One region of the Lysinibacillus sp. NPDC098008 genome, then DNA from elsewhere that is predicted to be linked to it. Evidence: riboswitches for the same ligand, from Rfam matches in the RefSeq annotation. Region 1 holds a riboswitch; the other holds the start of a gene.
The links. Region 1 has a riboswitch for FMN ahead of ribD (bifunctional diaminohydroxyphosphoribosylaminopyrimidine deaminase/5-amino-6-(5-phosphoribosylamino)uracil reductase RibD). Riboswitches for the same ligand answer to the same signal wherever they lie in the genome.

Region 1 (12,274 bases):
ATACAAAATGTCAAGCTTGAATCGGTTTCTCTACAAGATATGCTGGTGTATTTAAGTAAACAGAAGGCGAGGTCAGGAAAATGACAACATTAAAGGGTAGCTTTTATATTCTCATTCAAAGCTATAAGAAAAATATTATTATTTTTTGGGGCATTTTATGTTCCATTATACTATTGGCATTTTTTATAGATGCATTTTTTGGTCAATATGTAACATTTGCTATGACGATATCCATTCCCGTCTATATTTTCTATAGTTCAATGGCAGCTAAGTTTTTAAATAAAACTTTACCTTATTTTTTAAAGCTTGATGTTAGCCGCCAGCAATATATGTTGAATATTGGACTATTTTTTATTAGCTGGAGCCTTATAGGTGTGTTTATCATTGCTTGTGCACATAAAATTATTTCTTACGTTTCAAGCTTATTACATGTCAAAGATGTACTTATTATCCATCCAATTTTATTTTTTGGTACATCCCCTTCATTTTTACAAATGATGGCTTTGGATACTGTTTTACTATTATTCTGCCTTAGCTCTGGTCTTCTTTTAAATGTTGTGTTTTATCGTTTAGGGATATTAGGCGGCTATAGTTTTCTTGGCTTGCTTGCGTTTATTCCGATTTTAATGGTGATTTTCGAGTGGTATTCCCCATTGTTTGACTTCCTAACAGCATCATCCATTGCAACACTTATTAGCGGGCTACTTCTTTTTAGCATCTTACTGTATCTTATTATTGCAGCCAGTATGCGTAAAGTTTCGGTAAATCCTGCATAAAAAATAATAGACAAAGTCGATTTTTTCGATTTTGTCTATTATATTTAAATTAGGTTGCTATAAACCCAATTTTTTTAGATTTTAGCTTGCTGCTACTCTGTGGCTAGGGCAATATTTTGATGCCTCAGCCTTATTATTACTCCAATGCAGACAGTGGAATACGATAGAGCTTATCATCATGCTCTTGTGGATTTCCCCGACCATCCGAATTATTGCTAATAAAATAAAGAAAGTCATCTTCAATCAAGACATCCCGAATTCTACCTAAGTTCGTGATGACCTTATGTATTTCTTTCGTATCTAAATTAAATTGTAGGACGGCTGTCCCTCTTAATGCCGCTACATATAAATGACCATTATAATAAGCCATACCAGATGGTGCCCAAGTTGTATCGCTTCCTGAAGTAAACAGTGGTGCAATTAAATTTTCTTGTGCCTCCTTGCCTTCAATAATCGGCCAGCCGTAATTTTGACCCGCATGAATTACATTAACCTCATCATTCGCCTGGTTTCCATGTTCACTTGCATACATTGTTTCATCTGTTGACCAAGTAAGCCCTTGAGGGTTGCGGTGTCCATAGCTATAAATAAAGGATTCTGGAATAGGATTATCACTTGGAATGGTTCCATCCAAATTCATTCTTAAAATTTTCCCACCTAATGATGCAAGATTTTGTGCAATATCGCGATTAGATGCATCTCCCGTTGTTGCATAAAGCTTTTCATCTGGTCCTATTTTCAATCTTCCTCCATGATGATAAGTACCACTTGGAATTTGATCTACAAGCACGCTTTCTTCTATCCACCTATTATCCTCAAGCTGTAACGTAACAATGCGATTAAATTGACCGTCAGCATCTTCATACGTATAGTACGCATACGCTTTATTGGACGTTAAAAAATCTGGTGCTACAACAAAGCCAAGCAGCCCCGCCTCTGATGCTGTTGATAGCTCTTTGTCAAGCTTTACACTTTGTCGTTGTACTTTTTCTCCCTCTATTTTGACAATACTACCTGATCTCTCTGTTAGATAAAATGTATTGTCGATTTTATGAATGGACCAAGGTGCATCTAAATTTTCTGCAATCACCTCTATCTTCTCATCAGATAGCTGTTGCTCCTTTTCTGTATCATTTGCTTGTGGCGTATTTGCAGAACAACCTACGAGTAAAGCGATTATCAGCAAGTAGAGTGCTAATGTCTTTTTCATCGTTATCCTCCCTAAGCTTTTCAATTTTTTCTACTATATCCTAAATCAATGCTACAATCATCCTACCAAACCTCTCTTAAGGCGATTATAGAATGGGATGGTAAGGTTAGCAAATACCTATATCGAATAAATATCTATAGCAAATAAGCATAGAAAGCAGACCATATGCTATATTCTTGTAGTGGCAACGCAAGAGCCTATGTCTGCTACAGCTAATCCATTGCATTGATCGTAGCCTACATGATTAAGACAATGAACAAATCTTACAGAAGAAGAGCATCAGGCAATATTAGTAGTGAGCTTTGCTTTCAACCATTTAACCTTATGCTAAAGGCTGTGTTTTCAAGTTCAGCAAACATTTTTTATAATTTACAAGAGCGTATTTTTCTATAGGTAGGAGAAGCTCCATTCATGAAGCTGGGGTTTCTCTCTAAACTATGAGCTAATAGCTATAACATTTTCGTTAAATTTGCCATCTCAATAGCAGCAATAGCAGCATCATAGCCTTTATTGCCTGCCTTTGTACCAGCTCGCTCGATGGCTTGCTCAATCGTTTCTGTTGTGACAATGCCAAAAATCGTTGGTACACCTGTTTGTAAGCCTACGTTAGCAATACCTTTTGCTGATTCATTACATACATAATCATAGTGTGTTGTTGCTCCACGGATAACCGTACCAAGCCCAATAACAGCATCATATTTTTTAGACTCTGCCATTTTTTTCGCTATAAAGGGCACTTCAAATGCGCCCGGCACCCAAGCAACTTCAATAGCATCGTCCTCTACACCGTGACGCTTTAAGCCATCAATGGCACCTGCCAATAATTTATCATTAATAAACTCATTAAAACGTCCAACAACAATCCCTATTGTTAATCCAGTACCTACCAGCTGTGCTTCCAATGTTTTAACCATACTTCATTCCTCCTATAATAAATGCGCCATTTTTTCTTTTTTTGTATCCATATAATGAGCATTTTCTGCTACTAAACCAGCGATAAGTGGTACACGCTCCACCACTGTAATACCATATCGTTCAAGCTGTGCTACTTTATCAGGATTGTTCGTCATTAAACGAATAGATGTGACACCTAAATCTTTTAGCATTTGTGCACATAAGCTGTAATCACGCAGCTCACTCGCATAGCCAAGCATTTCATTTGCCTCTACTGTATCGTAGCCTTGCTCCTGTAATTCATAGGCTTTTAGTTTATTGAATAAGCCTATACCTCGTCCTTCCTGTCGCATATAAAGAACTGCCCCTACCCCTTCCTGCTCAATCGTAGCAAGCGCTGTTTGTAGCTGCGCACCGCAATCACAGCGTTTGGAGCCAAAAACATCACCTGTTAAGCATTCTGAGTGAATACGAATAAGTGGTGCTGTGACATGCTGTAAATCTCCTTTAATAATGGCAACATGCTCCTTAGCATCAATAGCGTTCGCGTAGCCAATCATTGTAAAGTCACCATAATGAGATGGTAATTGAATGCTCGCTTCGCGTGAGATAATTTGCTCTGTTGCAAGGCGATAATGGATTAAGCTTTCAATTGTTATAAGCTTCATTTGAAAGCGTTGAGCAAGCTCTTTTAATTGCGGTAGACGAGCCATCGTACCGTCCTCATTCATAATTTCGCAAATAACACCCGCTTGCTTACTGCCACAAAGCATGGCTAAATCAACGGCTGCTTCTGTATGTCCAGGTCTTGCAAGAACGCCATTGTCCTGTGCAATTAATGGAAAAATATGCCCCGGGCGGCGAAAATGCAATGGCTGTGCATGTTCATCCAGCATTTTTTCAATCGTTAATGCCCGTTGAAATGCACTAATCCCTGTAGTTGTATCAATATGATCAATGCTTACTGTAAAGGCAGTTTGATGATGATCAGTATTATGCTGAACCATTGGCGCTAGCTTTAGCAATTGCGCTATTTGTGTACTAACAGGGGTACAAATTAGCCCTTTTCCATATGTAGCCATAAAATTAATAACCTCTGGTGTTGCATATTCCGCTAATACAACAAAATCTCCTTCATTTTCGCGATTCTCATCATCGACAACAATAATTACTTTTCCCTGCTTTAAGTCAGCTAGTGCTTCTTCAATTGTGTTAAACATACTATCCCACCTTTAAAATCCATGTTGTTGTAAAAACTCTGCCGTTAATGTTGTTGATTTTGCCTGTAGCTGTTTCGCAATATACTTTCCTAGCACATCTGTTTCGATATTTACAAGGTCCCCTTCCCGCTTAAAGCCCAGTGTTGTTTCATGGATTGTATGAGGAATAATAGATACTGTCACAAGCTCCTTTTGTAACCCAAAAATCGTTAAACTAATACCATCAATTGCAATTGAGCCACGGGGTATGCATAACGCACTTGCCTCTTGAGAAACTCTTATATCAAAATAAACTGCATTGGCAAACGGACGTTTACGCAAAATCGTGCCTACTTCATCAATATGTCCCGATACAAAATGTCCACCAAATCGACCATTGGCACTCATCGCACGCTCTATGTTAACCGTAGCACCTATTTGTAATTGTGAAAGGGCTGTTGCACGTATTGTTTCTGGCATTACATCAGCTGTAAATTGCATATTCGTAAAGCTTGTTACCGTTAAACATACGCCATTAACAGCAATGCTATCGCCGATTTTTAAATCGTGCGTAATCTTTTGAACACCAATCGTCAAAGCAATGGATTCTTGCCCTTTTGCCATTTGCTTAATCGTCCCAAGCTCCTCAATAATTCCTGTAAACAAATGCTCACCTCATTTCATTGTTAGCGTTAATTTAATATCCTCACCTATTTTTTCAACTTCAGTAAAAGTAAATGCTCCTGCTAAAGCCTCTGTTGCCATTGAAAGTGCCTCAGCGCCCAATAATTTCGGAGCGATATACACTATCATTTTTTGGACAAGCCGTTGCTGTAAAAAGGCATCTGCCATTTGACAGCCAGCTTCAACATATACTGTCATAATGCCTTCAGCTGCCAGTATTCTTAAAATATTGCGCAAGGAGCAATCTGCTATTACAAATGTACGAACTCCTGCAAAATAACGTGGCTTTGCTGTAAAAAGCCATGTTGGAGCTATATTGTCATTCAATACTTTCGCCGAACTTGGAACTTTCCCCTCTCGATCAATCACAACTCGAATCGGCTGCTTCATTGATGTACCTAACCGATTTGTTAAACTTGGATCATCTATACAAACAGTGTTTGAGCCAACTAAAATAGCATCATGCACTGCACGCGCATTATGAACATCTTCTTGAACTTGTCGACCTGTAATGGCTGTTTGCTTCCCCTTTTCAGCAGTAATTTTGCCATCTAATGAAATAGCTTGCTTTAATGTCACATAGGGTAAGCGCTGTGAGATATAGTAGAAAAATGCTTCATTTAATGCTCTTGCTTCATGCTCACATAATCCCACACTTACTGTAATACCTGCCTCCTCTAACCTTTGGACACCTCGTCCAGCAACAAGTGGATTCGGATCAAGCGTGGCAATAAAAACATGTGTTACCTGTGCTTGAATAAGTGCCTCTACACAGGGACCAGTTTGTCCAATATGGCTACAAGGCTCAAGCGTGACATACACAGTTGCCCCTTGCGCTTTCTCACCTGCAATTTTTAACGCATTGATTTCTGCATGTGCCTCACCTGCCTTAAGATGTGCTCCAAAGCCTATAATCTCCTGATCTTTTGTAATAACACAGCCCACTAATGGATTGGGAGCGGTTTGATTGCTTCCTGATTTCGCCAAATCTATAGCAAATTGCATAATTTGTTTGTCATTCATTTCCTCACCTCCTTTAAAAATAAAAAGCCACCTTAAAATAAGGGGCTTTTACGGAAAAGGCATCACTAAATAAACCAGCATAATTGCTAGCTTTTTGCCTACCTTCTCTCATCCAGACTGTTACTGTCGGCTTCGGAATTTCACCGAATCCTGCTTATTTAAGCTCGCGGGCTTTACCGCCGATTGGGACTTGCACCCGACCCCGAAGGACTTTTATTCAATTAAAAAATGACCCTACATTCTACTGCGGGGTCATTTTTGGCATTGTCAAATAAAGCCACATCTCTGTCGCTTTTTTGCCTACCTTCTCTCATCCAGACTATTACTGTCGGCCTCGGAATCTCACCGAATCCTGCTTATTTAAGCTCGCGGGCTTTACCGCCGATTGGGACTTGCACCCGACCCCGAAGGACTTTTATTCAATTAAAAATGACCTCACATTCTACTGCGGGGTCAAAATAAGCATCATCAAATAAAGCCACATCTCTGTCGCTTTTTTGCCTACCTTCTCTCATCCAGACTATTACTGTCGGCCTCGGAATTTCACCGAATCCTGCTTATTTAAGCTCGCGGGCTTTACCGCCGATTGGGATTTGCACCCGACCCCGAAGGTACTATTCATATTGCGTCTAATTATACAGCAATCATTAAAAAAATCTAGCCATTTTCTAAAAATACTTTATAGCTAAAAAGTTATTGCTGCTCTAAACTTTACAAAGTAAGCCTTCAATTAGTGAAAGTTTCCTTCATCCTATACTGATTCATACAGAATAAAAAAGCACTGAACTATTGAATGAGAACAAGGCACTTTCCTTCTCAGCCCTTTCTTTTTTCAATAAGTTCAGTGCTTTATTTACCTAGGTGTATAAAATCCAATTGTGTAGTATGGAATATTTTTATTTGAGAATTGTACACCTACAAATGCATGCGTAAATTTAGCCTGTAAAATATTTTGACGATGTCCTAATGAGTTCATTAGTGCTTCATGTGCATAAATAGCACTATATTGACCATATGCAATATTTTCACCCGCATAGGAATATTCTATACCGCCAGCCTTCATACGATCCCAAGGCTCTTGCCCTTTCAGATTTGTATGATCAAAATACTGATTAGTAACCATATCAAGGCTATGAAGACGACCAATCTGATTATACTGTGATGCGTAGGAAAGTGCAGCTATGCCTTCTGATACACGTGCTTGATTCATCAAATGTACTGTTAATTCCTCAAAGCTTTTTTGACGTGCTTGGGATGCTTGTGCGTAGAAGCCATTTTTCGATAGTTCTATTTCCTTCGTTACCCATAAAATCGAACGAACCGTATTTTTAGCATGTACATCATAGAAAAATGTTACATATTTACCATCAATAAGATATGTACCGTGTGTTGTTTGACCATACGCATCTTTATAAGATTTCGTATACTTAGTCATACCCTTTAAAATAGCGTCCACTGGTGTACCATATTTTTTCGTCACAGTTGTGCTTGATTCACCAATTTTAATGCCAAACAAAGACTGACCTTTACGTGTATCATAGCCACCAACAATTTTATTATTTTTACGACCAACTAAATAAAATTGCCGATAGTTTTTAGATGCCATTTCCCATTCCATATCATATTCTGATGCAAATGTTCTATATGGCTTTTTCTGAATTACCGACTTTTTTATCGCTGCAACCGCTGTATCCCCACTTGCACTAGCATGCGTTATAGGCGTTAAGACAGGAAATATTAGTAACACTATCGCAAATATAGCAAACCATTTTTTTAGCATAAGTAACACCCTCCTTGTCCATTTATAGTTATTCTTACCCTAATTTTACTATTTAATTTTCTATGAATCTATAGTCGAATATATATATTAGACAAGGAAGGTATCGTAATATCTTGATCATTTTTATTAAAATAGCAAGTGCCCCACCGCTGCTGCAATTGGTAATGAAATCAATGTACGTAATATAAATAAAATAACTAGGTCAAAAAATTTCAGTGGAATTTTTGTTCCTAAAATAAGACCACCTACTTCTGACATATAAATGAGCTGTGATACAGAAACAACCGCAATCACAAATCTTGTTACTTCTGACTCAATACCTGCACCTAAAATTGAAGGTAGGAACATATCTGCAAAACCTACAACCATTGTTTGTGCTGCCTCTGCTGCCTCTGGTAAACCAAGCACTGTTAAAATCGGCTCAAATGGTTTCCCTAAGACAGAGAAAATACTTGTAAACTCAGCTAGCATTAAGGCAGTTGTACCAAAAGCCATAACAATCGGTGCAACACCAATCCATAAATCAATAACATTTCTTGAGCCATCCTTTACAAATTGGCGTGGATCACGATTTGCCTGTGCAACAGCAAGTGCATGTTCTAAACCATGCGATGCAGCACTATAGCCCTCTGGTAACTTCTCACGTGAATAGTCTACCGGTGTACCATCAATATAAGTATCTTCTTTCTGAGCAAGTGGATAAATTCGTGGCATAATAATGGCTAGCACAAGACCACAAAGAACAACTGTTAAATAGTATGGGATAAAATAGTTTGCTAAACCTACTGTTTCCAATACAACAATACAAAATGTAATAGATACAACAGAGAAGCTTGTTGCAATAATAGCCGCTTCTTTTTTTGTGTAGTTCCCCATCTCATATTGCTTACTTGTCATTAATACCCCAATTGTTCCATCACCAACCCATGATGTAAGGGCATCAATGGATGAACGTCCTGGGCTTTTAAAAAGAGGTCGCATAATACGAACCATCATTGTACCGAAAAACTCAAGCAGTCCGAAATTTGTTAAAAAAGGTAGAAGGAACCCTGCGAATAAAAATATGGTAAATAAAAACGTCACAAGTCCACCATTTGGGTCCATTAGCAAGCCACCTGTATTTTCATTATTAATAGCAGCAGGCCCAAAATTAAAAACGACCATTGATGCAAACACTAAACCAAGACAGCGTACAATCGTCCAAAACCAATTCACATAAAATAATGTATCTAAAATACTGGGCTCTTTAGCATTTCTACGAGGAATAAATTTCGCAATAAGCGCTCCAATGGCAGAAATGGCGAACATTATAACAGTGAAATAACTTATTATAGGTGCAACTATACCTGCAAATTGATTCGCTAAAATAGCTATTGGTACTTTCCAGACACCATCTGATAAAACTGGTGTCATAAATAAAAATATACCGATTAAAGATGGAATAATAAAATAAAAATACGTGGAAGTAGCATACTTTTTCATTTTTGACAAAACCTCATTTCTTGTTTTACTAGTACAAATTTTTGCTAAACAATTACAATCGACATTATATGGAAAATAACTACTTTATTATCATATTCCTTCTATGTGGTACAAACTGTCTAAACATGCCCCCTTTGTTTATGATAAAAAATATCGGTTACAATCATCCCTTTTCATTCAATACAGCATTCCTCCCGCTATTATAAAACTTTTACAAAAACTTTGAAGTTTAATGTTTAATCCAGAAAAAAACTAACTTCATTCATGTTTTTATAACAAATCTACTTTGTAGAACTATTGTAAACGCTAACATAAGCTCGGTTCAACCTCACATTTTTATGCATATTTATGCATTCATATTTCTCATGATATTTAACGGAAATGATAGTGGGAAAAAGAAAAGTGAATAAACGGAACCGTCTATTCACTTTGGGGAGTTGTAAATACTTCATGGGGTTAACTTGGCATTTTTATTTTCGGGCAGGAGATACAAAAGTCATTCGCTTCTTCAGAGGTGTGATAATAAAAACAGCATGTTTTGCTCAAGCGTATTGGTTGCTCCAATTCTTTGATTGTCACTTTAGGTCTACAATAGTTCGTTAAAGGATTCTTTCTTTCACCAAAAAGGGAGCCTGGCGCTTCGTTTACAATATACTGATAATCCTCTTGTATACGAGCTATTTCTTGCTCACTGGTTCCTTCTTTTATTTTTGTTTTATAGAGCCAATTTACATAAATCGTTGTATTTTCCCATAGGATTGTTTTTGGAACTTTACTTATTGCCGTTAATGATTGTCACACCTTCGCTAAATTATTTGCAAAGATTTCTTTGAGAACCTCATTCACAATCTTCTACTAGTACTGACACCGTGCTATCTATTAGCCGAATATTATTAATTCTACAATGTAGCCTTTTATCGTATTTTGACATAACGTAGAATGCTGAGGTCATCGTTAGGACGCTATAGCGCTTCGCAAATAACGATGCTGTCACTAATGTAGATAGTAACTGAAAGAAGTGAGCAATTTTTTGTAAATATGCTAGAGCTTGTTCATTGTCCAATAAATTTTTGGCACATAGAGAGTAAGTAGTATCTTCAGTTGGCTCTATCGTTAAGCGATAATCTCGTAGCAAAACTGATATTTCTTCAGCTGACAGTGTTAAGCTCAACTAATCCCTACCTGCTCTAATTCCTCCGTTTGGACGGTTCGTCCCTTGCCATGTGGAACACATAATGGTGTACCGAATAGCGGGTCGTTAATAATTGTACAATCCATACGAAAAACTGCTTGTACCATTTCAGCTGTCACTACCTCCTCTGGCCTACCTTGCGCATAAACCTGTTTATTACGCACCGCCACAATATGATGGGCATAGCGACAGGCCAAGTTTAAATCATGTAATACCATAACGACTGTACGTCCTTCATTTTCATTTAACTCAAATAGTAAATCTAAAATTTCTACTTGATGAGCCATATCTAAATAGGTTGTAGGCTCATCTAGTAAAATAAGGTCTGTTTTTTGAGCTAATGTCATGGCAATCCATACACGTTGCCGCTGACCGCCTGATAATGCATCTACTGGTCGATCAGCAAATTCAGTCATCTGTGTTACCTCAAGTGCATTGTTTACAATTTTTTCATCCTCTGTAGACCATTGCTTTAACCAGCTTTGATGAGGATAGCGACCTTGTTTAATCAATTGCTGAACGGTTAATCCTTCTGGCGCAACAGGACCCTGCGGTAAAATAGCTAAACGTTTTGCCACCTCTTTAGTTGGAATGGCATCGAGTTTATTATCATCTAAGAAAATTTCACCTGACTGTGCTTTTTGTAGTCGTGCAAATGTTCGAAGTAGTGTGGATTTCCCACAACCGTTAGCCCCTACTAATACTGTAATTTTGCCTTTTGGTATTTGAAGATTCAAATCCTCCAAAATAAAATTTTCACCATAGCTTACATGTAAATTTTGTGCTTCTAAGATATTTTTCAAAATTCTGTCACCCTCTTCTCACCCTTTTATCCTATAGCTTTATTGATTACGTGTTCTAAATAGTAAATAAATAAAGAACGGTGCGCCAATGGCAGCTGTAAATACGCCTGTTGGTAAATCCTTCGGTAAAAAGGCTGTTCGTGCCACAATATCAGCTACAATAACAATGATTCCACCTATAATAGCTGTCACAGGAATTAATCCTGCAAAGGAACGCCCGACAAGCATTCTGCTCATATGAGGGGCCACTAATCCAACAAAGGCAATGCCACCAGCAAAAGCGACAGCAGAGCCAGCTAGCATCACACTAATGAGTAGAAAAAGCAAACGATACACTTGCACTTTTACACCTAGCCCTATCGCTATGTCATCTCCTAACTCCTTTACATTCACTGTTCTTGCCAAAATAAACGTTAGTGGCAATAAAATAACTAGCCATGGTAATAGCAAATAGACATCCTGCATATTCGCCCCATACAAACTACCTGTCAGCCATAAATAGGCCTTTGTTGTTGCGGCTACTTCACTGATGACAAGGAGCATGGTCACAACTGCCTTGGCTAAGGCAGAAATCCCGATACCAATAAGCACCATCCGAATAGGTGTGACCCCTTTTCTCCATGATAGGAGATAAATAATAAAGGAGATAATGGCAGCACCTAAAATAGCAGCTAAAGGTAAAAACTGAATGCTGACAGACCCCATAAAATATACGATAAAGACAATCGCACCCATTGACGCTCCACTCGTTACACCAATAATGTCTGGAGCAGCAAGAGGATTACGAATAATTCCTTGTAAAATTAAACCAGCAACCCCTAACGCAGCACCAACTAATAGTGCCATTAATACACGTGGCAGCCTTAATGTATGTAAGACAAAATCGTAATCTTCATTCCCATAGCCTAATAATTCTTTCACCACTGTGATAGGGTGGATAAACTCACTGCCTACAGATAAACTAAGAATCGTAATAATCACTAATAATAAGCTTAATAGTAATAGAATCCAGCAAGTTCTTTTGGCAATTTGAAACGATATACGATTAGATTTTGTCCGTACCGTCATATAATTAGGCATTTTTCGCTAACCCCTTTCGTGCAATATAGATGAAGAAGGGAGCTCCGATTAAGGCAGTCATGACGCCAATCGGCATTTCTAATGGCATAATTACATATCTCGCTGCTATATCAGCTAATAGTAGCAATATTGCTCCCAATACGGCACTATA
Region 2 (12,274 bases), on a different contig from region 1:
AGTCGATAAAGTATTCCCGATTGCAAAAAGCGAGGAGCAGGCACGAAAAATGATTAGAGAAGATTGGTTAGGTGAACTTTCACTTAACGACTATTAAACGCCCCATATAGGGTGTATTCCTACCAAATGAGGAATACACCCTATTTTCTTTAGTATTGCAAAAGCATATTAATAAACACAACTAGAATCACAATTGGTACTACCACTAGCATTAATACACGGTATGTCACATAATAGCCTTGTCCCATTTGGCTACCCATCAGCAATTCTTTTCTCACAAACTCTTTCTCCACAATATGGGCAATAAAAATGGCAATTAAGAAATTCCCTAATGGTAGCATTAAATTTGATACTAAAAAATCAGTGACATCAAAAATACTTTTCTCAAAGATTGTTATATTCGCTAACACACTAGAAGAAAGCGCTGCTGGAATCGCTGCTAAAAATACGATGCTACCAAGTAAAATGGTTAATAAAGGACGCGATTTCTGACTATTTTCTATAAATGCCGCTACAATAATTTCATATAAGCTAAATGAAGACGTTAATGTGGCAAATAAAAATAGTAATAAAAACATCGCTAAAAACACTTCGCCAAATGGCATTTGACCAAATGCTGTTGGCAGCACCATAAATAATAGACCCGGTCCTGCTGCAGGCTCTAAATCAAAGGCAAAGACAACAGGGAAAATCGCTAAGCCCGCTAAAAATGATACAAGCACTGTTAGTACCACCACAGACCCCGCTGAATTCGGAAGACTTACATCCTTTTTTAAATAGGAGCTATATGTAACAAGGCAAGAAAACCCAACGGCTAAGCCAAAAAATGATTGCCCTAGCGCCTCTAACAATGCCCTTCCTGTAATATTCGAGAAATCGGGCCATAAAAAGAATTTAATGCCCTCCAATGCACCATCTAATGTCACTGCGCGTACAACAAGCACAATAAACATCATAAATAACAATGGCATCATCCATTTATTCGCTTTCTCAATACCATTTTGTACGCCTAACGAAATAACAAGCACATTTGCTAGCGTAAATAACGCCAGACCTACTAATGTAATCCAAGGCGTTCCAATAATCTTACCAAATAGTTCAGTTGGATCAGTTGCAGGGTCAATAACAGCGCCAGTGATGCCAAGCCCACTATAAATAAAAATCCAACCTCCAACAACACTATAGAACGTTAATAGTAAAAAACAGCCGAGCACGCCCATACGGCCAATCCAAGCCCACCCTGGCTTTGTTGGCGTAATCTTTTTATAGGCGGTTACTGCCTCTGACTGTGTGCCACGCCCTAAAATATACTCAGATAGTAACATCGGTAAGCCAATTAACAATGTAAATAGCACAAAGATTAGAAAAAATGCGCCTCCCCCACTTTGTCCCATTACATATGGCAGCTTCCAAATCGCTCCTAAGCCAATTGCCGCACCCGCTGACGCTAAAATAAACCCTAACTTACTAGACCATTGTCCCTTTTTTTCACTCATCTCTTCAATCTCCTCAAACATGCTAAACTCCCTTTTATTTTACATGAAAATAACAGACGCGCCTAGTTTGCCTTTGAGCTAGCTCTATCCGTCACTTTTGGGATTCTATCCTGCACTTTTTCTATTCTATCCACCAATTAAAAAAACCTCAGGCATATCATATACCCGAGGCTTATTTTCTTTATTTTGTTATATACATTGAACGCTGGCGATCAATCCATTTACGCATTGTTGTAAATAATAATGCCATAATAGCTGTTAATAAAATACCTTTGACAATATTAAATGGCAAAATTCCAGCGATAATCATTTTATAAAGTGAATCACCAACAACTGGTTCCATTCCTAAGAAATATGTGTACATTGGTAAAAATACAGCATAGTTTAAGAAGCTCATTCCTACTGCCATTACAACTGTTCCAGTTGCTAAACCGCCAATTAACCCTAGCATAGATTTAAAGCGATTAAAAATAAAGCTGACCGGTAAAATAAATAAAATACCTGTTGCAAAGTTAGCAATATGTCCTACTGGAACACCAGTTGGCGTACCTGAGAAAATCCAATCTAACACATTTTTAAATAACTCTACTAAAATTCCAGCTACTGGTCCCATTGTGATCGCTGCTAATAATGCAGGCATGTCACTAAAGTCCACTTCCAAAAAGGCTGGGAATGGCGGAATTGGAAAATTAAATAGCATTAATAAAAATGAAATACTGCTCAGCATGCCAATCGTAATAAACGATTGAAGTTTAATGTTTTTCTTCATAGAAAACTCTCTCCTCTTTGCTGATTCAATCTCGCAAGAAGAAAGGTGACGATCTGCGCCTTCATTGTTCGCATGAAAAAACCCTTATGCAGCGGAAGCATAAGGGAGAAAGGCATGACTAATAAACGTCAATATTAACTATTTTTGAACACTTTTAAGAAAAGCATGCTAAAAAAGCGCTCGACCATAGTTAAATAACAATGAATGACGATCGTACCTCCATCTTCTCCCATCCAGACTTTAACTGTCGGCCTTGGAATTACACCAAGTCAGCCATGCAAAACATTTGCACAGGTCGCGGGCTGAAGAGCTTCACATAAACCACTCAAGTTAATAAAAAATATTAACGGTTTACTACTCTATTACCGCCGGTCGGGATTTTCACCCTGCCCCGAAGATGAATCATATTATTTTGTATTACAACTTTACTATAAATAATTATTAGGAAAAAGTAAATAGTTCTGCTCAAAAAAATCCTATTAAATTTGTATGTATTAAAAAATAGAGCACCCTCCATTGTAGAAGGATACTCCACACTTATTTTATTTCTTTGACTCTTCTTCCATATACTGTTTATTTGGTCCTACAGGCTTTGGCAAATAATTTGTTAAATCGAACCCCTCCCAGCTTTCCTGGATAACATTATCCAAACGTAGCTGTTGATTAAAGCTAGCAGCAGTTAACGTCATTGCCTCAATTAATTGTGTAGCACGAACTGCTTCCATTGCTGTTAAATCAAGTGGTGTATCGAATGTAACAATGACACCCTCTGCTTCCTCTTTGACAGTATAAGTAATGTTTTCAGGGATCGCAGGCGTATAGACATCATTATTTTTATTTTTCATTTGTAATAATGCCTCTGTCACTGTTGGGAATGTTTGGCGGAAATCGGGCGATAAATATTCGCCTCCATTTTCATCCTTATATAAATAATAATTATAATGTTTTTCAGTTGTTAAGGACATCGCCAAGCTTGGTTCACCTTCTTGGGAAAACTCATAAGGTGTCCCATCTTCATTTTGAACCTCAACTTCCTTATATTCAGAATCGGAGAATGTATCTTCCAAAGTACCTTTATATTCATTGACAGTAGCTGATGCCACATCATAATTATTTTCCTTTGGTACTACATGGACAAGCTTATCCTCTTCTTCCTTAAGCTTGCCTTTATAAGGATGATAGTCTGTAAAGCCTTTCGCTTCCTCATCAATTTGAGGAGCGTATTTTTCATACATTTGTAGGGTAGAAGGCTTTTCTCCTTCAAAATCAGTTGCTACACGCTCATTTGGAATTACATAGGTCATTGGAACACTTTCTGCGTCACGTCCTGCCAAGCCAATACGGAAAGCGACAGCATCTGTAAGATCATCCTCATAGACAGATGTACGTAAGGATAAAAAGCGCTCATGCTCCTTTACAACATTGGATTCGAGCACATCATTTTGCGTAGAGGCATCTTTTGCATTTGCAGCACTTTCTTCTACAGCGTTACTATCTGCATACTGTGTCGTTGCGACATTGCTAGCCTGGTCTTGCTGTTCAGCCTTATTATTCATCAGCAGTGAGCCTACCAGTATCGTTAACGCAAAAACCGCTGCAACACTCATAAAAATTTGCATTTGACGAAGCTTTGGTCGTGTTGTTGCAGTAGACTGCTCATCCTCTAATGGCTGCTGTATAGCTTCTTGAAGGTGAGCATTATCTTGCAAGCGGGCATCCGCCAATAACCGATTTAATATATCCTCTTTAGAACGGTGGTCAGAAAGCTTAGGGGCATTGTGTAATACATGTTCAAGGTGCTCATCATCAAATTGCTTGTGCGTCATTGCCGTTTCGCCTCCTGTTCTTTAATCGGCTGTAGCTGTTGTCTTAAAAACTTAATGGCACGATGCTGCGTTGTTTTTACCTTTGCTTCTGTCCAACCTAAGATTTGTGCAGTTTCTGCAATTGATAAATCTTGAAAATAGCGCATAATAATCACCATTTTTTGATCGCCAGTGCATTTTTCTAGCGCTGACTCTATCTGTAAAAACTCATCACTGGCTTGTAGCATATCCTCCGGTGATGGTGTGGTTGAATGGAGTTGTTCCGTTTCCCAGTCAAAGAAATCAAGTGAATGCTTCTGGCGTACGGCTTGCTTTCGGAAATGGTCAATGGCAACATTTTTTGCAATGGCAAAAAGCCACGTTTTCTCACTACTATTGCCCGCAAATTGGTCGTATGAGCGCAATACCCGCACATAAACTTCATGCGCCAAATCTTCAGCAAGTGTACGGTTTTTTACTAAGTATATTAGAAATTGGAACACGTCTTGATGATATGCATCGTATAGTCGATGGAACACGGAGTCATTCAAAGCACTCCACCCCCGTTCTATAATATTTGTCGTCTTACATTCATAGAAGTTACAGCCAATTCATAACAATCGCTGTTATTATTCGAACGGTAAATAAAACGTAAAGGTTGTGCCTTCTTTCAGCACGCTGTCTACCATAATATTGCCAGAATGTGCCTTGACAATATTTCGAGCAATGGCTAAGCCAAGCCCTGTACCACCTTTAGAGCGAGTACGTGCCTTATCCGCCTTATAAAATCGTTCAAAAACATAAGGTAAATCTTCCTGAGGTATGCCATGCCCTGTATCCTGCACAGAAATTTTTGCAAAGGTTGGCTCCTGCTCTACTTTTACAGTAACTGCTCCTTCATCTGTATGTCGAAGTGCATTATCCACTAAGTTTGTTAGCACTTGTTCAATACGGTCCTCATCTATACTAATCATGGCATCATCATTAAATTCACTATCAAAAATCAAACGAACATGCTTTTCCTTTGCTACCTGTGCAAATTTTTGTGTAATCCGTTCGAATGTAGAATTAATAGGTAATTCATCTTTATACAGCGTCATATGTCCTGATTCCATACGTGCTAAATCTAATAAATCGGTCACAAGACGTCCCATTCGTTTTGATTCATCATAAATAATTTTTGTAATTTCATTGCGCTCTTCCTGATCTTGAATAAAATCATCATCCATTAATGCTTCTGAATAGCCTTGAAGCATAGCAATAGGTGTACGCAGCTCATGCGAAACATTGGCAATAAAATCTGAGCGCAGCTTTTCTAAGCGATGTTGCTCTGTCATATCACGAATAACAGCGACAGCTCCGCGTATTATTTCACCGCTATAAAGAGGGCTAATCGTAAATGTGTAATAGTTACCGTCCATTTCAATTTCCTCTTCTAGCTTATCCTCAAACATTAACACATGGTCAAGCATATGATAAAGCTCAGGTGGAATCGGTTTTGCGCTTTGTGAGCCTTTATTGACAAACCACTTTTGCATTAAACGCTCTGCTGGTGGGTTGCTTAGCAGAATTGTACGGTCACGATTAAAGGTAATGACTGCATCTGTCATCGATGTTAAAATATTCGATAATTGTTCATTTTCCTGATTAATAACCTCTAAATTATGCTTTAATTGACGCCCCATTTGATTGAAGGCAACTGCAAGCTGACCAATTTCATCATTCTGGGCTGTTGGCATTTTCGCCTCAAAATTCCCCTTAGCAATTTCAAATGCTAGCTCTCGCATTTTTCTAAGCGGTGAGGTAATACGTGAGGATAGGAAAAATGCAAAAAATGTCGTTAAAACAAATGCAATAAAAGCAGCTAAAAAGACAATTTTCGTTGTTTCTTTGGATGTTTTATGTAATGCATCTGGGCTTTGATAAATAAAAACAGCACCATGTACAGCATTCTCCACATTTAATGGAAAGCCAAGCACAACATAGGATTCCATTTTTTCTTGATCAGTAGAGGATGGCATCATCATTTCCTTGATAATCGGTTTATCTGATTGGAAAATTTCATGAAATGATCGATTCGCTAAAATTGTATCTTGTATTTCTTTTTTATTGACGCCCTCCTGCATCGCGAACGATACCTCATTATCACGAATAGCAATAAGCGCATTTGTTCCTGTTGGCAAAATATCCTTTAGCAATGCTGAGGTAGATTCGGTCGTTTCATTATCATCTACAATACTTGCGACAGTTGCAGCCGTTTGACGTAAAGACATTTCCGCTTGCTGCATATGATAATTTTGAAGAAATTCAAGCATTAATACCGTGAAAACAAATAATACAAATGAAACGAGAAGCAATATGGTTACCCATAGCTTCCCGACAACACTATTCCATATTCTATTCATTGACAACCTCAAACTTGTAGCCAACGCCCCAAACCGTCACAATCATCTTGGCAGCGTTTTCTGACACACGATTAAGCTTTTCACGTAAGCGTTTAACATGCGTGTCGACTGTACGTAAGTCCCCAAAGAAATCATAATGCCAAACCTCTTTTAGTAATTGTTCACGGTCAAATACTTTGTCTGGCGATTTTGCTAAGAAGTATAGTAATTCATATTCCTTTGGTGTTAAATTCACCTCAATGCCCTCTGCTGTGACACGATGTGCATCATGGTCAATCATTAGATGCTGGAACACCACTAAATCCTTTGAGGAAGATGCATTTGTCGTTGGTGAAAAAGCTTGTGAGCGGCGTAAAATAGCCTTCACGCGTAACACAACCTCACGAGGACTAAATGGTTTTACAATATAATCATCTGCGCCAAGCTCAAAGCCTTGTACACGATTCGCTTCCTCACCTTTTGCAGTTAATAAAATAATCGGCGTTGTTGCTCGTTCTCGAATTTCCGCACACACTTCCAGCCCATCTTTTTCAGGCATCATAATATCAAGTAAAATACAGTGATACTCTTTTTCTAAAGATTTTTCGATCGCTTGTTCACCATTTTCTGCCTCGTCAACAAGGTATCCTTCTCGCTCTAAATACATTTTTAATAAGCGGCGAATACGATCCTCGTCGTCTACTACTAATACTGAAATATTTTCTGACACTTTCACGATCCCTCTCTTCTAATCTTTCTCTATCTTCTATTGTACATGGTGTGACACATATTGAAAAGAAAAGAAAGCCTTTTCGCTGTCGCGAAAAGGCTTATTATGTCACAAATTATGCGTAGGAGTGTAAACCTGCAAGAATTAAGTTCACAGCAATTAGGTTAAATAAAATAATACCGAAACCAATTAATGCTAGCCAAGCAGATTTTCGACCTTCCCAGCCTTTTGATAGACGTAAATGTAGGAACGCCGCATAAAATAACCATGTAATAAGTGCCCATACCTCTTTTGGGTCCCATCCCCAGAAACGACTCCAAGCAATTTGTGCCCAGATCATCGCAAAGATTAAAGCACCTAGAGAGAATAATGGGAAGCCAATAAGCACTGAACGATAGCCGATTTCATCAAGTAATTGTAAATTTACGCGCTTCACAAATGGTTGGAAAATGGCACTAATACGACGACGTGCGATTAAGCGAATCAATCCATATAAAATAGAACCTACGATTAATGACCAAACAACCGTTGTTAATTTTTTCGCATTAATAAGTGCTGGCATTTCAACGATAGGTGACATACCATGCTCTTCAATTGCTTCATATTCATGCATCCCAAAAATTGGCGGCATATTATAGGTGATTTTATGGGATGCACCCTCTTTATCAACATATGTGTAGCTAGATTCATAATCCATTGCATTAAATGTAGTCGTTACAATTACAAAGCCAATCACTACAACAAGTGTATACATTACCGCCTCTAACCAAAAACGCTCTTTCGAAGGCTTTTTAACATCTACTACTTTTAATAAATAGATAAGCCCTGCCACAGCACTGATCGCTAAAATAGACTGCCCTAATGCTGCTGTAATAACGTGAATCGTTAACCAATGACTTTGTAATGAAGGCACTAATGGACTTACTTCTTTTGGGAACATTGCTGCATAGGCAATAATTAATAGCGCTATTGGCAATGCAACTAGTCCAAGTGCTGTTACACGATAAATAAAGTAAATTAAAATAAATGCACCAATAATAAACATACCAAAGGCAGTTGTAAACTCAAACATATTACTTACTGGTGCATGGCCTGTATAAATCCAACGGGTAATAAAATAGCCAAGCTGTGATAAGAACCCAATAATGGTTGCGCCAATAGCAAGCTTGCCCCATTTGCCAGTGTTCTTACCAGTAGCGTTCGCTTGTTTAATGGACCCACCAAATAGCAATGTTGCAATTAAATAAGCAACGAATGCTATATATAATAGGTTACCACTTATATCAATCAAACTCATCAGGTGTTGTCACCTTCCTTTTCTTTAATACCACTATTTGCGGACTCTTCGCTATCCTCATCATTTTCTAATTGATCTTTATATGACGGCAATGCAGCAAATGCTGTCACAGCATCTAAGTCCTTTTTCATGCTAAACATGTTTTTATTAACATGGGCAGCCATTAATACACGACCATCTGGTTCCACTTGAAGCCATAAACGACGATGATTCCAGTATGATCCAATAGCTACACCAAGCATAAAGATCACACCACCAACAAATAAAATAGGAATTGTTCGATCTTTACGTACCGTAATACCTGACATATCACGCATTTCTGCTCCAGCAAATTTCATGCGATATTGATTTTCACCAAGTGGCTCTAAAGGTGGCTGCATAATTTCAACAAAGCTTACTTCACCCTCTGGCGTTTCAGGTGTTGTCATTTTAAATAAAAATGCTGGATTATTTGGCACAGACGTTTTTGTTCGTGGCTCACCATTCTCAAAGCCATCAAAATCTGGCGTATAAACAAGAATCTGCACAGAAGAGCCGTTGCCTAAATCATATTCTTTTTTAGGATTTGTTAAATCAATTTCTATTCTACCAAGTGATTCTTCTGTTGTTTTATGCACTAATTCAAAATTCATTTGCTTTAATTCATTCAAACGATAATCCATTTGATAAAGAGCATAGCCATCTTCCTTTAAAGGATGATTGACGCGAATCGAATAGTCTTTCACTTTTTCTAAGTTTTCCGTATCGCCCGGTAATGCATCTTTTGGCTGCTTGTACAGCGTAACATCTGTTTGGAAGTTTTTCGCTACAACATTTACATTTTGTTTAACCTGTTCTCCTTGCGGCTCATCATCATGCGTTTCTAAAATAAAATCACGATTTTCAATAAAATAGCCATCCATTCCAGTAATCGCACGTGTTTCACCTTCGCGCACCCAGATGGATTCATCCACATAGAAACCAGGGACAAGACGTAGCATGACCCCGCCTAAAAAGATAATAAGGCCGACATGGTTTATGTACGGACCGTAACGAGAAAAACGTCCTTTCTCAGCTAAGAGAGCGCTACCATCTCGACGAACAGAGTATTTCATCTCCGACATTTTTTGCGCCACTTTATTAAGCGTTTCTTCTGCATCTGCTGTTACCTGCCCTTCGGCAACAATGCGCTGACGCTTCATAAAGCTTTCATGTCTTTTCACACGTTGATTCTTTAATGATTTATGAAGCGGTATGCCTCGGTCAAGACTTGCTACAATAATTGATACAGCTAGCATACCAACTAGAATTTGGAACCACCATGAGCTATATAAATCGGCAAGCCCTAATGTGTAATAAATTTTACCAAATACACCATATACCTCTTCGTAATAAGCACCTTTCTCCATATCAGACGCTTTTACGTAAAACTCTTGTGGTAGCATCGTTCCGATTGAAGCAGCAATTAATGTGATAATAATTAAGGTTATCCCTACTTTAACACTTGAAAAGAAATTCCAAATTTTATCAACAATTGATTTGTTATACGTTTTTGAACGAATCGCCATACCGTCATAGCGCATATCGACAACTTTATTTTGCTGTTCTTCTTCTGTTAAGGGACGACCACATTTTTCACAGAGCTTCGTGCCATATGGATTACTGTGACCACAAGCACAAATGATTTTTTCCATTGTCATTTACTCCTTACTTTGGTTTCACTGATTCCATGAACGAAGCAATATTCTCCTCTGTCATTTCACCTGTAATAATTTTTGCAACTTTACCATCTGGATCAATTAATACAGTAGCAGGTAATTGCCCAACATTGTATGCAGTCATTACACTTTTTGTTTTATCAATCACGACTGGGAATGATAATTTATGGCGATCTACAAAGTTTTGCACTTCAAAATCTGTTTGTGCAATATTGACTGCTAATGTTTGAACACCGTTATCTTTATACACTTGATATTGGTTGTCCATCGCAGGCATTTCTTTTTCACAAGGCTTACACCAAGTTCCCCAGAAGTTTAAAAATACTCCTTGTCCTTTATAATCCGACAATTTATGCTTCTCACCGTTTAAATCCACTAATGTGAAATCTGGCGCTTCAGAGCCAACCTTCACTAATTCTACTTTTTCTTTTGTTGCTGTTCCATAAACCGTGTACCCAATAGCTAATGCTAAAACTGTTAAAATAACCGTGCGTAGTACAAGGCGTTTTTTCTTTTTTTCCAAGCTACTAAACCTCCTATTGCCTATTTTCAATAAAGACGTTATCGAACTTTTTTATTTTATATACGTCTTTATACACGCTAAAGCGCTAGCGTCAGGTACATCCGCCAAGGCTTTTATCTTGGTTCAATGGGCGTTTAGACACCCTCTGAACAGAGATACAAAAAAATTGCTGAACCAAGATAAAATAGGATGTAATGTAAATGTACTATTCCCACTTAATTATAGCAAAATGCTATAAAAACACTTAGCGATTATTTATGAATGATTTATGAACGTTTTCACCACAAAGAAGGTGAAAACTTCACAGTATCCTCACATTCTATTGGCAATGTTCGCTTAATCAAGCTTTCCTGTTTCAGCTAATACGCGCAGTTGTTTCACCTCATGCTTTGTTAGCTCTCGATATTCACCTGGTGCAAGACCGTATAAATCTAAAAATGCAAAACGCTCACGTTTTAACTTGACAACAGGCGTACCAATTGCCTCAAACATACGACGAACTTGTCGATTTCGTCCTTCATGAATGGTAATTTCACAAATAGCCTTGCCAGCTTTTTCATCAAAAGATGTCATACTCACTTTGGCTGGCGCTGTCTTGCCATCCTCTAATTTAATGCCTCGTTGAAGCTTTTTTAGCCCTTCAATCGTTGGCACACCTTTCACACGCGCAATATATGTTTTATCAATTTTAAACTTTGGATGTGTCAGCATATAAGAAAATTCACCATCATTCGTCAATAGCAATAAGCCCGATGTATCGTAGTCAAGACGACCAACTGGGAAAATACGTTGCGGAATATGGCGGAATAAATCTGTGACAGTTTTGCGTCCCTTATCATCTGTTACCGCTGAAATTGTTCCGCGCGGTTTATATAGTAAGTAATAAACCTTATCCTCTTTTTCAAGCTTTACGCCTTCCACTTCAATTGTGTCCGAATTCGATACCTTTGTGCCTAGCTCACGCACTACTACACCGTTAACCTTTACCTTCCCCTCTACAATTAATTGCTCTGCTTTTCGCCTTGAAGCAACACCTGCATAGGCAATAACCTTTTGTAATCTTTCCATTTTTTCACCTCTAGTTTTCTTTCACATTCATCCTATTAATAGTTCATCTCGTTCAAATGAATCGGAATATGATTCCCGCTAATCTGTGAAAATTATGTCATACTTTCGGGCATTATTAAAGAAAAACAAATTTCATATTTGTTTTTTAGAGTATTCGCAATACTTTTTTATTCATAAATTCACGATAACTTCCCATTTAGTATGTGCCTTTTTCTAACAAGTGAATCGTTTTCATGTTAGCTATTGCAGACATAAAAAAATCAGCGTACCGTTTTTAACGATCCGCTGATTCAACCTTTACTGGTATTGCATAAATACGCTCTTCTCCTAAGAAGATAGATAATACGGCTTCTTGGCGCTTTCTTGACACATGTAAAACTTGCCGTACCTTTTCTTTTTCTTCTTTATTTAATTGTAAACGAATTGGCTGCTCTAAACGAATTGCTACTTTTTTATTAACGTTATATTTGCCCTTTTTGACAACTGTTTCAAGGCTATAATCTTG

Region 2: it holds a riboswitch for FMN, as region 1 does, so the genes downstream of both, ACIQVU_RS04965 (ECF transporter S component) here and ribD (bifunctional diaminohydroxyphosphoribosylaminopyrimidine deaminase/5-amino-6-(5-phosphoribosylamino)uracil reductase RibD) in region 1, are expected to answer to the same signal.

Annotation. Positions count from the first base shown of each region.
Region 1 covers NZ_JBIWBA010000002.1:7,130-19,403, forward strand. The annotation lists gene ACIQVU_RS02445 (hypothetical protein) at 1-20, shown strand, start outside; gene ACIQVU_RS02450 (hypothetical protein) at 81-776, shown strand; gene ACIQVU_RS02455 (PQQ-dependent sugar dehydrogenase) at 913-1,986, opposite strand; gene ribH (6,7-dimethyl-8-ribityllumazine synthase) at 2,436-2,900, opposite strand; gene ACIQVU_RS02465 (bifunctional 3,4-dihydroxy-2-butanone-4-phosphate synthase/GTP cyclohydrolase II) at 2,913-4,100, opposite strand; gene ribE (riboflavin synthase) at 4,113-4,745, opposite strand; gene ribD (bifunctional diaminohydroxyphosphoribosylaminopyrimidine deaminase/5-amino-6-(5-phosphoribosylamino)uracil reductase RibD) at 4,755-5,786, opposite strand; FMN riboswitch at 5,883-6,000, opposite strand; FMN riboswitch at 6,085-6,202, opposite strand; FMN riboswitch at 6,286-6,403, opposite strand; gene ACIQVU_RS02480 (CAP domain-containing protein) at 6,640-7,566, opposite strand; gene ACIQVU_RS02485 (YjiH family protein) at 7,693-9,048, opposite strand; gene ACIQVU_RS02495 (hypothetical protein) at 9,887-10,219, opposite strand; gene ACIQVU_RS02500 (ABC transporter ATP-binding protein) at 10,216-11,043, opposite strand; gene ACIQVU_RS02505 (FecCD family ABC transporter permease) at 11,083-12,123, opposite strand; gene ACIQVU_RS02510 (FecCD family ABC transporter permease) at 12,116-12,274, opposite strand, start outside.
Region 2 covers NZ_JBIWBA010000003.1:37,044-49,317, reverse strand. The annotation lists gene ACIQVU_RS04975 (STAS domain-containing protein) at 1-97, shown strand, start outside; gene ACIQVU_RS04970 (sodium-dependent transporter) at 150-1,496, opposite strand; gene ACIQVU_RS04965 (ECF transporter S component) at 1,678-2,265, opposite strand; FMN riboswitch at 2,483-2,668, opposite strand; gene ACIQVU_RS04960 (RNA polymerase subunit sigma) at 2,808-4,091, opposite strand; gene sigX (RNA polymerase sigma factor SigX) at 4,088-4,621, opposite strand; gene ACIQVU_RS04950 (ATP-binding protein) at 4,700-6,475, opposite strand; gene ACIQVU_RS04945 (response regulator transcription factor) at 6,468-7,184, opposite strand; gene ccsB (c-type cytochrome biogenesis protein CcsB) at 7,300-8,481, opposite strand; gene resB (cytochrome c biogenesis protein ResB) at 8,481-10,154, opposite strand; gene resA (thiol-disulfide oxidoreductase ResA) at 10,168-10,701, opposite strand; gene ACIQVU_RS04925 (pseudouridine synthase) at 11,038-11,769, opposite strand; gene ACIQVU_RS04920 (D-alanyl-D-alanine carboxypeptidase family protein) at 12,044-12,274, opposite strand, start outside.